Regions from separate parts of the Janibacter sp. LM genome, predicted to be linked through region 2. Evidence: riboswitches for the same ligand, from Rfam matches in the RefSeq annotation. Region 2 holds a riboswitch; the other holds the start of a gene.
What was found. Region 2 has a riboswitch for cyclic di-AMP ahead of ABC138_RS13320 (peptidoglycan-binding protein). Riboswitches for the same ligand answer to the same signal wherever they lie in the genome.
Positions count from the first base shown of each region.

Region 1: another riboswitch for cyclic di-AMP. It lies ahead of ABC138_RS14970 (C40 family peptidase); the one in region 2 lies ahead of ABC138_RS13320 (peptidoglycan-binding protein).

Region 1 is NZ_JBDIVG010000031.1:4,320-11,693, forward strand. It holds gene ABC138_RS14945 (Na(+)/H(+) antiporter subunit C) at 1-125, shown strand, start outside; gene ABC138_RS14950 (Na+/H+ antiporter subunit D) at 122-1,753, shown strand; gene ABC138_RS14955 (Na+/H+ antiporter subunit E) at 1,750-2,328, shown strand; gene ABC138_RS14960 (monovalent cation/H+ antiporter complex subunit F) at 2,325-2,591, shown strand; gene mnhG (monovalent cation/H(+) antiporter subunit G) at 2,588-2,947, shown strand; gene ABC138_RS14970 (C40 family peptidase) at 3,031-3,939, opposite strand; cyclic di-AMP (ydaO/yuaA leader) riboswitch at 3,942-4,154, opposite strand; gene ABC138_RS14975 (metal-dependent transcriptional regulator) at 4,231-4,941, opposite strand; gene ABC138_RS14980 (MFS transporter) at 4,950-6,146, opposite strand; gene ABC138_RS14985 (hypothetical protein) at 6,191-6,925, shown strand; gene ABC138_RS14990 (SDR family NAD(P)-dependent oxidoreductase) at 6,922-7,374, shown strand, end outside.
Region 2 is NZ_JBDIVG010000025.1:8,096-15,469, reverse strand. It holds gene ABC138_RS13345 (amidohydrolase) at 1-815, opposite strand, end outside; gene ABC138_RS13340 (pyridoxal-phosphate dependent enzyme) at 812-1,831, opposite strand; gene ABC138_RS13335 (hypothetical protein) at 1,923-2,306, shown strand; gene ABC138_RS13330 (NUDIX domain-containing protein) at 2,322-2,729, opposite strand; gene ABC138_RS13325 (GTP pyrophosphokinase family protein) at 2,812-3,486, shown strand; cyclic di-AMP (ydaO/yuaA leader) riboswitch at 3,574-3,761, shown strand; gene ABC138_RS13320 (peptidoglycan-binding protein) at 3,759-4,760, shown strand; gene ABC138_RS13315 (DNA polymerase IV) at 4,782-5,828, shown strand; gene ABC138_RS13310 (methyltransferase domain-containing protein) at 5,861-6,505, shown strand; gene ABC138_RS13305 (winged helix DNA-binding domain-containing protein) at 6,507-7,374, shown strand, end outside.

The DNA.
Region 1 (7,374 bases), on a different contig from region 2:
ACGTCCCCGACGACGCCGAGGACGACCTCATCAAGCAGCTCGCCGAGCGCGACGAGGTCTCGAGCACCTACGACCCCGACACCCAGTCCACGACCGAGGCCGACGAGGAGGACGCCACCGCATGACGCTCCACAACCTCCTCCCGCTGCCCGTCCTGCTCCCCCTGCTCGGCGCCGCGCTCACCCTCGTCGCGCGCCGCCGCCCGCGGGCCCAGGTCGCGATCAGCATCACCGTGCTCGCCGCCTGCCTGGCGATCGCCGTCGTCCTCATGTGGGGCACCCACCGCGAGGGCCCGATCGTCCTGTGGCTCGGCGCGTGGTCCGAGCCCCTCGGCATCGCGCTCGTCGCCGACCGCCTGTCGGCCCTCATGCTGCTCGTCAGCAGCTTCGTCATCCTCGTCGTGCTCGTCTTCGCCATCGGCCAGGGCGTCGCCGACGGCGACGGGGACTCTCCGCTCGCGATCTACTTCCCGACCTACCTCGTGCTCTCGGCGGGCGTGTCCAACGCTTTCCTCGCCGGTGACCTGTTCAACCTCTTCGTCAGCTTCGAGATGCTGCTCTTCGCCTCCTTCGTCCTCCTGACGCTCGGCGGGAGCGGCGCCCGGATCCGCGCGGGGACGACCTACGTCATCGTCTCGATGGTCTCCTCCTTCCTCTTCCTCGTCGCCATCGCGGCGACCTACGCCGCGGCCGGCACGGTCAACCTGGCGCAGCTCTCCCTTCGCCTGCCCGAGGTCGACTCGACGGTCGCGCTGGCGCTGCAGCTGATGCTGCTCACCGTCTTCGGCATCAAGGCCGCGGTCTTCCCGATGTCCGCGTGGCTGCCCGACAGCTACCCGTCCGCGCCGGTGCCGGTCTCCGCGGTCTTCGCCGGCCTGCTCACCAAGGTCGGCGTCTACGCGATCGTGCGCACCCAGTTCCTCCTCTTCCCGGACTCCCCGCTGCAGGGCCTGATCATGGGCGCCGGGCTCGCGACGATGGTCATCGGCATCCTCGGGGCGGTCGCCCAGCCGGGCATCAAGCGGATGCTCTCCTTCACGCTCGTGAGCCACATCGGCTACATGCTCTTCGGCATCGGGCTGGCCACGGAGGCGGGGCTGTCGGCCGCGATCTTCTACATCGCCCACCACATCACGGTGCAGACCGCGCTCTTCCTCATCTCCGGCCTCATCGAGCGGGTCGGCGGGTCCACGGTCATCGGCCGCCTCGGGGGGCTGGCGGCCAGCTCGCCGGTCCTCGCCTTCCTCTTCTTCGTCCCCGCGATGAACCTCGCCGGCATCCCGCCCTTCTCCGGGTTCGTCGGCAAGGTCGGCCTGCTGCAGGCCGGCGCGGACGAAGGGAGCGGGATGGCGTGGGCGCTCGTCGTCGGGTCGGTCGTCACCTCGATCCTCACGCTCTACGCGATCGCCAAGACGTGGGGGCACGCGTTCTGGCGGCCGCGGGCCGAGGAGGGGCAGGAGCAGACCTTCGAGTTCCCGACGCTCACCCCGTCCTTCGGGCGCCTGAGCGACGCGATCGGTGCGACCGTCGCCGAGCAATACCCCTCCACGCCGATCGCGCCGCCGCCGGCGGTCACCCGGGTCGAACGCCCGATGCCGCCGCTCATGCTCGGCGCGACCACGACCGTCGTCCTCTTCTCCCTCGGCCTCTCGCTCTTCGCCGGGCCGCTCTTCAGCTACACCGACGCGGCCGCGCGCCAGATGGTGACCCGGGACGGCTACGTCAAGGCCGTCCTCCCGCAGGAGGGGCCGTGAGCACCGAGATCCTCGAGCCGGACGGCCCGCCGCCGGACAGCGCCCGACGTCGCGGCGGGTTCCAGCCACGAGCGATCATCGCCATCGCCGTGGTGTGGGTGCTCCTGTGGGACCGCGTCTCGCTCGGCAACGTCGTCAACGGGCTGATCGTCGGGGCGGTCGTCACGCAGGTCTTCCCGTTGCCGTCCATCCAGTACTTCGGCCGGATCCACCCGTGGCACCTGCTCGTGCTCGGGACCCGCTTCCTGTGGGACCTCGTGGCCGCCGCGGTCCAGATCAGCGTGGCCACGCTGAGCCGCGTCCCGACGAAGGGTGGTTCCATCGTCGAGGTGCAGCTGCGCACGCCCTCGGAGTTCTACCTGACGATCGTCTCCGCGCTCGTCTCCCTCGTCCCCGGCTCGATCGTCGTCGAGGCACGCCGGACCGCGCACGTGCTCTACGTGCACGGCTTCGACATCACGACGCCCGAGGAGATGGAGGAGCTGCGCCGCGACGTGCTCGCGCTCGAGCTGCGGGTGGTGCGCGCCATCGGCAGCCGCGCGGAGATCGCGCAGTGCACGGAGGCGACCTCATGAGCATCATCCTCGGACTGGCCCTGGGCATGCTCTTCGCGGCCGGCGCGCTCGTGCTCGTGCGCATCACGCTCGGCCCGACCAACCTCGACCGCGCGCTGAGCGTCGACGTCATGATCGTCATCGTCACCGGCATCCTCGCCACCCAGATCGTGCGCAGCGAGGACGCGGGCACCCTGCCCGTGCTCGTCGTCTTCAGCCTGACCGGGTTCGTCGGCTCGGTGTCGGTCGCCCGCTTCATGGCCCCGCGGAAGGACGACCAGTGAGCTGGGAGCACGCCCTCGACATCGCCGGCGCGATCAGCCTCGTGCTCGGCGCCGCCCTCGCGCTCGTCGGCGCCATCGGCCTCGTGCGCCTGCCGGACCTGTACGCCCGCATGCACGCGGCGACCAAGCCGCAGACCCTGGGGCTCCTGCTCGTCCTGCTCGGGCTGGCCCTGTCCGTGCGGACCTGGGCCTCGGTCGCGACCCTGCTCATCATCGTCGCCGCACAGGCCCTCACGGCCCCCGTCTCCGCGCACATGCTCGGACGGGCCGGCTACCGCGCCGGTGTGACCGAGGACGACCTCATGCACCACGACGAGCTCGGTGACGCGCTGCGGCGCCGGGAGCAGCAGGACTGAGCCCATGCCCCACTACGCCCGGGGACGACGAAGGGGGCCGAGCGAGACGAGCTCGCTCGGCCCCCTTCGTGCGGGTGGTCCGCTCAGACGCGGCCGTAGCCAGAGACACCGTCGAAGATCGGCCGGATCGAGACCGACTTGCCGGTGCGCGGCGCGTCGATCATCATGCCGTCGCCGACGTAGATGCCCATGTGCCATGCCGGCGAGCCGAAGAAGACGAGGTCGCCGGGCTGCGGGCTGGAGACCGGGGTGGTCGCGGCCTGCTGCTCGGTCGTCGTGCGGGGCAGGGACTTGCCGGCCTTGGCGAAGACGTACTGCGTGAAGCCGGAGCAGTCGAAGCCCGACGGGGTCGTACCGCCGTAGACGTACGGGACGCCGATGTACTGCTTCGCGATCTCGATGACATTGCTCGAGGCCGCGGGGGCGGCGGGCGCGGCCGGCTCGGGAGCGGGAGCGGGCGCCTGACGCTCCTGCGAACGGCTGGGCGCGCTCTCGGTGCGCTCCTGCGTCTGCTGCTCCTGCTGCTCCTGCTCCTGCTCCTCCTGCGCCTGCTGCTCCGCGGCCCGCTCCTGCGCGGCCTGCTCCTGCGCCTCACGACGCTCCTGCGCGGCCTGCTCGCGGGCTGCCTCTCGCTCGGCGCGCATGCGCAGCTGCCACGGCGTGGGGCCGGTCGGCTTGGCGACCGGCTCGACGGCGATCTTGCCGAAGGCGGAGGCCACCGGGGACTGCGAGGCCGGGGCACTCGGCGCGGTCACCGCGGGGGCGGCCTGCGCGGCCGGCGCCGAGGCGGTCTGCACGGGGGTCCGGTCCAGCTCGGCGGCCGGCGTGGCGGCCTGGGCGGGGATGGCGATCGCGGCGATGAGACCACCGGAGGCGGCCAGCACGGCCGAGCCCTTGGCGATCGGGGTGCCCGTCTGGTGGATGATCTGGCCGAGCTCGGTCACCGGGTTGTAGCGACCGGCAGCGCGGTGGCGTCCGACATTGTGCGACACGTGTGTTACCTCTGTCCCGCTTGCGAGGTCAGCTGTCGGGTTCGGGCCAGAGGTGTGGCCCGGTCCTGCGACACCGGATCGACCCTGCGATCCGCTGCGTCCCAGGACTTCACCCCGAGGAGCATCCGCGATGCCCCATGAGTGGGTCCCCCGCTCCTGCCATGCGGTGTGTTGCACAACCGTCGCTGCGGTGACAGGACTCAGCGTCCGCGTGACGGGCCCACCCAGGGGAGGTGGACCCGTGAACCGTACCTGCAGATCACGGGAATGTCACACCAAGGTCACGGTGTGTCACGAGGAGATGGACTCCACGAAGACGTGCTCGGCCACCTCGCGGGGCAGCGAGACCCCGTCGGCGGCGGCCGAGCCGGCCCGCGTGACGATGACCCGGTCCGCCTCCTCCGCCACCGTGACGACCTCGCGGGGGCGCAGCCGCGCCTCGGTGAGCAGGGCCAGGGCCTCGTGGTCGACCTGCGCGGTCTCGCCGATCCGGCGCACCCGGAAGGGGCCGGCGAGGCCCCCGTCGACGACGTCCGTGAGGCTCGAGAGCCCCGAGAGGTAGTCGACCGTGGCTTCCTCGCCGGAGAGCAGCTCCTCGAGGCCGGGGATCGGCGTGCCGTACGGCGACTCCCGGTGCTCGGGGAGCATCGCCAGGATCTTGCGCTCGACCCGCTCGCTCATGACGTGCTCCCAGCGGCAGGCCTCGTCGTGGACGTGCTCCCACTCGAGCCCGATGACGTCGGCGAGCAGGCGCTCGGCGAGCCGGTGCTTGCGCATGACGCGGGTGGCGAGCAACCGCCCCTCGTCGGAGAGGACCAGCCGACGGTCGTGGCCGAGGCTCACGAGGCCGTCGCGCTCCATGCGGGCGATCGTCTGGGAGACGGTCGGGCCGGAGTGGCCCAGACGCTCCGCGATCCGAGCCCGCATCGGAGGGATGTCCTCCTCCTCGAGCTCGAAGATCGTCCGCAGGTACATCTCCGTGGTGTCGATGAGGTCCTTCACGGGCACCATCATGCCCTGACCCGCTCGCGGTCGGCCCGGGCGATCCACACGCTCGTCCACGCCAGGCCGGCAAGACCGGTGGCGGCGAGCACCACCGCGGCGGCCGGCAGCGAGACCAGGGCCGTCACCGCACCCAGCCCCAGCGACCCGCCGGCGTGGCCGAGCTCCCCGCACAACCGCCAGGCGCTGAGGAACTGGGCCCGGTCGCGCGTCGGCGCCGCGTCCGCCCCGAGCGTCATGACGATGCCCGACCCGAGACCGTTGCCGAGGGCCATGAGCAGCGCGACGGCGAGCAGTCCCCCCTTCGTCCCCGTGAGCGGCAGGACGAGGAAGGACGCCGAGACGACCGTGAGCAGCGCGGTCACGACCCACACCCGGCCGAGTCGGTCCATGACCCAGCCGCCCGGGTAGACGAAGAGCAGCTCCGCGGCACCCGCGACCGCGAAGACCTGCGAGGCGTCGACCCCGTCGAGACCGATGTGCACGGCCCACAGCGGCAGGATCACCAGGCGCGCGGAGCGAAGGGCGGAGATCACCGCGGCCCCGACACCCTGGGTGAGCAGGAGGTGGGCGTGGTGGCGCACGACCCGCAGCACCCCGGTGTGCGGCTCGGCGGCCCGGGCGCGCTCGTGGTCGGCGGTGAGGTCGGGCGCCGTGAGCACCGTGGCGACCGAGCCGACCGCGAGCACGACCGCCACGCCGTAGGCACCCTGCAGGCCGAGCGGGCCGATCGCGAGCGCGCCCAGCACCGGGCCGAGCAGCAGCCCGGCGCGCACCGCGCCACCGAGCAGCGACATGCCACGGGCGAGGAGCGACGGCGGCAGGACGTCGATCATGAAGCCCTGCCGGGCGAGGAAGAAGGCGGACGAGGCCAGCCCCGAGGTGAGCAGCGCGAGCGCCATGAGCCACAGCGACGGCGCCCAGCCCGCGACGGCGAGCGCGACGACGTCGAGCAGGCCGGCGCGCACGAGGGTGCGGCGCTCACCGATGCGGGCCACGAGCGACCCGGCAGGCAGGACCCCGAGGAGCTGGCCGACCCCGGTGAGGGCCACGACGAAGGCGGCCGTCCCGAGACTCGCGCCGAGCTCGTCGGCGCGCAGGGCAGCGATCGGCACGACCGCGCCGGTGGCCGACGCGGACAGGAGCGTGGGGCCGTAGGCGGGGATCGCGATCCGCCGCCAGCCGAAGGTCTCCGTGCCCGCCAACCCGCTCATCCTCTCCGTCGCCCCCGGGTCGCTAGGTTGGGGTGGTGCACACCACAGCCGAGACGACCACCGTGACCGCGCGCCACGCCGGCCCTCCCGGGTGCGGCAACGGCGGCTGGGTCAGCGGCCTGCTCACCGAACGACTCGACGATCTCGTCCCCGCCGAGGGGGACCTGACCTCGGCGACGGTACGCCTGAGCGCCCCGACGCCTCTCGAGCGTCCACTGCGGTGGGAGGTCGACGGGTCGGTCGCGGACGGCCCCGACCTGGCCGTGCACCTGCTCGCCGGGGAGACGCTGCTCGCCACCGCCCGCCGGAGCGCTGCTCCCGACCTCACGATCCCCGCGCCCGTGTCGCTCGAGGAGGCCCGGGCTGCGTGGGGTCGCTTCGACGCGGCCGGCCACCCCTACCCCGGGTGCTACGTGTGCGGGCCCGACGCCGAAGGGGGTCTGCGCGTCTTCGTCGGACCGGTCACCGGCCGCGACGACGTCCTCGCCTCCCCCGTGACCCTCACCGAGGAGGGACTGCCGCCGGTGCTCGCGGCGCTGGACTGCCCGGGTGCCTTCACCGTCGGCTTCGGCGAGGAGGCGCTGCTGCTCGGGACCTTCACCTCGACGGTCCACGCCGAGGTCCCGCTCGGGCGTGAGCTCGTCGTCATCGCCTGGGAGACCGGGCGCGAGGGCCGCAAGCGCCACACCGGCACCGCCCTGCTCGACGGCGAGCGCGTCCTCGCCTCCGCCGCCGCCACCTGGATCGCCCCCGCCGAGGAGACCTCATGACCCGCCCCCTCGCCCTCGTCACCGGTGCCAGCTCCGGCATCGGCGCCGCCACCGCCCGGGCCCTCGCCGCTGCCGGCCACGAGGTCGTCTGCGCAGCCCGGCGCACCGAGCGGATCACCGAGCTCGCCGCCGAGATCGACGGCCGCGCGGTCACCTGTGACGTCACGGACGCCGCCTCGGTCGGAGCACTCGCTGCCGAGGTCGGCGACCGGCTCGACGTCCTCGTCAACAACGCCGGCGGCGCGTACGGCCTCGACCCGGTCGCCACCGGGGACGTCGAGGACTGGCGGGCCATGTACGAGACCAACGTCATCGGGACCCTGCGCGTGACGCAGGCGCTGCTCCCTTCGCTCGTCGCGGGTGAGGGGATCATCGTCAACGTCGGCTCGACCGCTGGACGCACCTCCTACGAGGGCGGCGCCGGGTACACCGCCGCCAAGCACGCGCTC
Region 2 (7,374 bases):
GCGAGGTCGTGGATGCGCCGCTCGAGCAGCTCCTGCACCGCGGGGTCGAAGCTGCGCGTGTCCCCGCTGATCCGCACGGTCGTCGGGATCGCGTTGCGGGCCCCGTCGGTGACGAACCCCGTGCAGGACAGCACTGCTGGTGCCGCCGGGTCGATGCTGCGTGCGACGACCGTCTGGAGCGCGAGCACGATCTCGGCGCCCACGACGAGCGGGTCGACGACTGCGTGGGGCCGGGCGGCGTGGCCGCCGCGGCCGGTGACGACGATCTCGAAGTCGTCCTCGCTCGCCATGAACCCACCCGCCCGCGTGTGCAGGTGACCGGCCGGGATCCCCGGCATGTTGTGCAGCCCGTACATCGCGTCGACGGGAAAGCGCTCGAAGAGTCGGTCGTCGACCATCGACTGCGCGCCCCGGCCGGGTTCCTCCGCGGGCTGGAAGACCATCCGCACCGTCCCGTCGAAGTCCTGGGAGGCGAGCGCCGCCGCAGCCCCCAGCACCATCGCCATGTGCCCGTCGTGCCCGCAGGCGTGCATGCGACCGGTGGTGGCGGACCCGTGCTCGCGGCCGGCGACCTCGGTGATCGGCAACCCGTCCATGTCGGCCCGCAGCCCGACGGCCCGCGGCGATTCCCCCTTCGTCAGGGAGGCGACGAGACCGGTCCCGCCCAGGCCCCGCACGACGTCGTAGCCGAGGTCGGCGAGGACGGCGGCCACGCTGTCGGAGGTGACGGCCTCCTCGAAGGCCGTCTCGGGGTGGCGGTGCAGGTGGTGGCGCCACGCCCGCAGCTGCTCCTCGTCCACGCGAAGGGGGTTCACGCCGGCATCCCCTCGGTGCTGAGCAGGACGATGGTCGCGTCCTCCGGCAGGTCGAGCTCGGCGCGCCGACCGGGGTCGAGGAGCGCTGCGCGCACCCCGGCGAGCGTCGACGACCCGGAGGGGCCCGACGAGATCCCGAGCGCGGCCAGGTCCCGCGAGGCCGCGAGCGCGGCCTCGTCGGTCACGGTCACCGCGGCATCGCACCCGTCGCGCAGCACCGGCCACGCGAGCGTGGAGACCGTGCCGCAGTTGAGGCCGGCCATGACCGTGCTGCCCGTCTCGACGGAGACCGGCGCCCCCGCCTCCAAGCTGGCGAGGACGCACGCCGCCGTGTCCGGCTCGACGCTGAGCACCCGGACCGACGAGCCGCGCCGGTAGTGCGCGACGACGGCCTGGATGAGCGACCCCACGCCCACCCCGACGGCGACGAGGTCGGGCTCGCCACCCAGCTGCTCGTCGATCTCGAGCAGCAGCGTGTCGTACCCGTCGACGATCCACCCGGGCACGTCCTCGTAGCCCGGCCAGGCCGTGTCCTGGACGAGCTCACGCCGGGGGTCCTCGGCGGCGTACCGCGCCGCCACCCGGACCGTCTCGTCGTAGTCCGCGTCCACCCGGACCACCTCGGCGCCCTGGTCGACGATGCGCTGCTCGGCCCCCGCTGTCATGACCGCCGGGACGAAGACCGTCGAGGACGTCCCGAGCAGCCGCGCCAGCCAGGCCACGGCGCGACCGTGGTTGCCGTCGGTCGCGGTGACGAGCTGTGCTCCGGGTGTCCTGTCGAGCACCTGGTGGCAGGCCCACGAGGCGCCGAGCACCTTGAAGGCGGCGAGCTCGAGCCGCTGCGACTCGTCCTTGACGAGGACACGTGCGACCCCGAGCTCCGCGGCGAGCGCCGGCAGGTCGACGAGGGGCGTCGGCGCGTAGCCGGGCAGGGTGCGGTGGAACGCGCGCGCGCCCTCGTGGACGACACCGCCCGTCCACTCACGGGCGGCGGGGTTGCTCCTCCAGGTGCTCATGCCGCCAGCATCGACCGCACCCGATCACCACGTCCAGCGCGGCTCGCCCGGCCACCACCCGCTCGCCCGGTCCACGGCCTACGCTCTGCGGGTGCCCGATGACCCCGAGACCGCCCGGCTCACCCTCTTCGTGTGGGCGGCCTGGGGCTTCGCCGCCCTCGTGGTCCTCCTCCTGCTGACCCTGCTCGCCGGGGGCTGGTGGGTGACCTCGCGGCGGGTCCTCGTCGACTTCGCGCGGGCCCGCGCGGCGGGCGACCTCTGGGCCCCGCTCATGCGCGACGAAGGGGGCGAGTGGGGGCGCATCGTGCGCAGCCAGAAGCAGTCGGTCTTCCGCGCCGAGAGCCGCGGCGATGCCCGTGACCTGTGGCTGCGGTGGGGCCCGCTCCTCGTCCTGCACGGCCTGCTGACGCTCGTCGTCGTGGGCGCCATCGTGTGGATCCCGCTCTCCCTGGTCCGGGTCGCCCTGTCGCTCTAGCGGATCGTCGGGACGTCACCGACGCGCCTCGACGACGAGGTGCAGCAGCGGCGCCGAGTCGTGCGGCAGGGGTTGCGTCGGGTCGATCCAGCGCACCTCCTCGATCTCCGCGGCCGGGGTGATCCGCGGACGGCGAAGGGAGGTCAGGTGCGGGTGCCGGAAGACGGTCGCGACGAGCGCCCGGCCGGGCTCGTTGGCGGCATCGGTGTGGTGGACGGCGACGAGCTCGAGGTCCGCGGGGTCGAGCGCCAGCCCGAGCTCCTCGGCGACCTCACGGATCGCGCAGTCGGCCGCGGACTCGCCCTCCTCGGGCTTGCCGCCAGGGTGCATGAAGGAGGTCGTGCCGCGCTTGCGGACGGTGAGGACGCTCCCTTCCGCATCCTGCAGCTCCACCGCGCTCACGACGATCGGGCCCTGGTCCACGCCGTCACCCTACGGCCGTCCCGGCCGACGCTCAGGCTGGGTCCCTACCCTGTCCGCGATCCCGGACGCCAGGAGGAGGGACATGACCAGCCCGGTCGACCTGCCCGCCGATGCGGTGCAGCGCTTCGCCCGCATCCGCGAGGACTTCACCCGCATGATGCTCGGCTACCGATTCGGCATGGAGCTCGTCGCGACGCGGCTGGAGATCCTGCGCGAGGAGTTCGCCGAGCTGCACCGCGACAACCCGATCGAGCACATCTCGACCCGCGTCAAGAGTCCCGAGAGCATCATCGACAAGGCCGCCCGGCAAGGTGTCGAGCTCGAGATCTCCGCGCTGCGCGAGCACATCACCGACATCGCGGGGGTGCGGGTCATCTGCTCCTTCGTCGCCGACGTCTACCGGCTCGTCGACTCGCTCACCGCGCAGGCGGACATCACCGTGCGCGTCGTCAAGGACTACATCGCCCACCCCAAGCCCAACGGCTACCGCTCGGTCCACGTGATCCTCGAGATCCCCGTCTTCCTCTCCTCCGGGCCGGTGCAGGTCCCTGTGGAGGTGCAGTTCCGAACCGTCGCGATGGACTTCTGGGCGAGCACGGAGCACAAGATCTTCTACAAGTACGAAGGGGACGTCCCGCCCCACCTGCGGCAGCGGATCGCCGACGCCGCGGTCACCGCGGCGCGCATGGACGAGGAGATGGCCGAGCTGCACCGGGCGGTGCACGGGCAGCCGGACACGTCGCACCAAGGCGCGTAGGGGGCGAGCGGAAAGTTTCCACAGGCACCGTGACCATTTCGTGTCCTGATGGCCTAGTCTTCTCGCGACCCCACCACACGAGGGGTCGCTCACGGGTCGCCGAGTCCTGCCAGCCCGTGAGTCCCTGAGGAGGAGTGGCAGGAGCGGGGGACCCACCAGATCCACGGCCCCAGTGCCTCGGGGTGAAGTCCTCGGCGGTCGAACCAGACCGCCTGGGCGGGGTGATCTCCACTCCAACCCGACAGCTAACTCCGCAGGCGTAGGAGAGTTCGATGTCGAAGTTCTACGCCGGGCGTCACCGCGCCCCCAGGACCACCAACCCCCTCGCGCGCCACACGGGCGCCGCCCTCGCCGTCGCCGCCATCGGGCTCGGCACCACCACGGTCGGCGCCTCGTCCGCCACCGCCGCCCCCTCCGTCCAGTCGGCCGGGACCACCGCGACCTTCACGGGCACCCTATGGCAGGGTCACCGCGGCGGGCTGGTCAAGCAGGTCCAGCGCGTCGTCGGCGTCACCGCCGACGGCGTCTTCGGTCCCGCGACCAAGGCCGCCGTCAAGCGCTGGCAGGCCCGCTACGGCCTGACCGCGGACGGCATCGTCGGCGCACGCACCGGCACCAAGATGCGTCTGGGCTCGACCACCCGTTCCACACGCACCTCGACCCGCACGAGGGCGGCGGCCACCCCCGCCCGGTCCCGCTTCACCGGCACCCTCTGGCAGGGCCACCGCGGCGGGCTGGTCAAGCAGGTCCAGCGCGTCGTCGGCGTCACCGCCGACGGCGTCTACGGCGCCGGGACCAAGGCGGCCGTCAAGCGCTGGCAGGCCCGCCACGGCCTGACCGCCGACGGAGTCGTCGGTCCCCGCACAGGGTCCGCCATGGGCATCAAGCGCACGAGCACCCCGCAGCGCACCTCGCGCACCTCGGCGCGCACCCCGATCTCGAGCGGCAACGTCCTCGGCACCGCCTCGCGCCTCGTCGGCACCCCCTACCGGATGGGCGGCACGAGCCCCTCGTCCGGCTTCGACTGCTCGGGGTTCACCAGCTACGTCTTCCGCCAGCACGGCACCTCCCTGCCGCGCACGGCCGAGCAGCAGCGCCAGTCGACGACCCGTGTCTCCTCGCCGAAGCCCGGGGACCTCGTCTTCTTCGGCACCCCGGCCTGGCACGTGGGCATCTACGCGGGCAACGGCAAGATGTACGACGCCGGCAACTCGCGCGTCGACACCACGCACCGCCCGATCTGGACGAGCGCCGTCTCGTACGGCCGCGCCTGAGCGACCGCGCCCCGTGGGGTCATGACGCGCTGGGTACTGCACGTCGACATGGACCAGTTCCTCGCTGCCGTCGAGGTGCTGCGCCGACCCGAGCTCGCGGGCCTGCCCGTCATCGTCGGCGGGCGCGGCGACCCGACCGAGCGGGCCGTCGTCTCGACGGCGTCGTACGAGGCGCGAGAGCTCGGCGTCCGGTCCGGCATGGCGCTGAAGATCGCCCTGCGCAAGTGCCCCGACGCGGTCTTCCTCCCCGTCGACCTCCCCGTGTACGAGGCCGCGTCGCAACGGGTGATGGACACCCTTCGCGCCGTGCCGGGTGCCGTCGTCGAGGTGCTCGGCTGGGACGAGGCCTTCGTCGGGATCGAGGCCGAGCACCCCGAGGCGACCGCCCGGGAGATCCACGACGCAGTCCTCGCCGCGACCGGCCTGCACTGCTCGGTCGGGATCGGCGACACCCGCGTGCGGGCCAAGATCGCGACCGACTTCGGCAAGCCGCGGGGCATCTTCCGGCTCACCCGCAGGAACTGGCTCGAGGTCATGGGGGCACGACCCACGACCGCGCTCTGGGGCGTCGGCCCGCGGACCGGGACGCGCCTGGCGGGCCTCGGACTGCAGACCGTCGCCGAGCTCGCCGCCGCGGACGTGGGCGCGCTCGTCGCGGAGCTCGGTCCGCGCACCGGGCGGTACGTGCTCGCGCTCGGCCGCGGGGAGGGCAGCTCGCACGTCGACGACACGCCGTGGGTCCCACGCGCGCACGGCCACGAGATGACCTACCAGCAGGACCTCGTCGGCACCGAGACGATCGAGACCGCCCTGCGCGCCCTCGCCGAGCAGGTCGTCACCGACCTTCAGGACGAAGGGAGGGCCTGCGCCCGCGTCCACCTCAAGGTGCGTTTCGCCCCGTTCTTCACGGTCGTGCGGGTGCGCAAGCTGGCCGAGCCGACCTTCGACCCCGCGGTCGTCGCGGGGACGGCGATGGACCTCTACCGGGCACTCGACGACGACCGGCCGGTGCGGCTGCTCGGCGTGCGCGGCGAGATGGTGCCGCCGGAGGGCGGCTACGACCGGTGACGGCTGTCCCCGGTCGGTGGCAGGGTGGTCCCATGGGCCACGACGCGCGACACGACCACCCCGGCAGCAGGCGCTTCGACGACAAGGCGGCGACCTGGGACGACGACCCGGACAAGATCCGGCAGTCCGGTGAGGTGGCTGCCGCCATCGCCGAGGCCGTCCCGCTCGCACCCCGCACCAAGCTCCTCGAGTACGGCGCCGGCACCGGCCTGGTGACCATCGCGCTGCTGGAGTCCCTCACCGAGCCGACGATCACCCTCGCCGACAACTCCTCCGGGATGCGGCAGGTCCTCGCCGACAAGGTCGCGGACGGGGTCCTCCCCTCGCCGACCCGGGTGTGGGACCTCGACCTGGAAGCCCATCCCGTGCCGTCCGAGCGCTTCGACCTCGTCGTCACCTCCAACGTCATGCACCACGTGCACGACCTCGACCGCGTCCTCGCCGCCTTCGCCGAGATGCTCGAGCCCGGGGGCCACCTGTGCCTCGCCGACCTCGACCGCGAGGACGGCAGCTTCCACGACGGCGACTTCGACGGCCACCACGGCTTCTCCCGCGAGGACCTCGCCACCCGGCTCGGCGCCGCCGGCCTCACCGAGGTGCGGGTCGGCGACGCCGGCACCGTGCTCAAGCAGGGCCGCGACTACCCGGTCTTCCTCGCGGTCGCCCGCAAGGCCTGAGGTGCGGCTGGTCGACGACCGCGAGCGGCGCGCGCGGCTCGCGACCCGGCACGGGCTGCACCCCGCCCACCGGGCGAGCGACCCCGTCACCGCGGCCCGGTCCGTCGTCTGCCTGCACGCGACCGAGGCGGCGACCGTCCACCTCGCGGTCGGCGCGCGGACGTCGGGGGTGACCCCCTTCGCCGTGGACGAGGCCATGTACACCGACCGCAGCCTCGTCAAGCAGCTGGCGATGCGCCGCACCCTCTTCGCCTTCCCCCGCGACCTGCTGCCCGCGGCTCTCGGGGTCGCCGTCGGATGCATCGCGCCCGAGCAGCGCCGCCTGGTCTCCCGAGACGCCGCGAGGCACGGGGTCGCCGACGACGGGGACGCCTGGCTCGACGCAGCGGGCGCGGCGGTCCTCGCCCAACTCTCCGGCGGCGGGGCGATGATCGCCAAGGAGCTGCGCGAGGCGCTGCCCGAGCTCGCCGGGGCCATCACGGTCAACGAGGGCAAGCGGTACGGCGGTACCTTCAACCTCGCGCCGCGCGTCCTCGGCTGGCTCGGGGCGGAGGGCAAGATCACCCGCGGGCCCAACGCCGGCCACTGGCGGCTGTCGAAGCCCGCGTGGACCCTCATGGACGCCTGGCTCGGCGGACCCGTCGCGCCGCTGCCGCTCGACGCGGCCTACGCAGAGCTCGTGCGGCGCTGGCTGGCGCGGTTCGGGCCGGGCACGCTGGAGGACGTCCAGTGGTGGCTCGGCGCGACGAAGGGAGCGACCCGCACCGCCCTGGCGACGGTCGGCGCGGTCGAGGTCGCCCTGGAGCGCGACCGCACCGGGTGGGTGCTGCCCGACGACGTCGAGCCCGCCCCCGAGGTCGGGCCGTGGG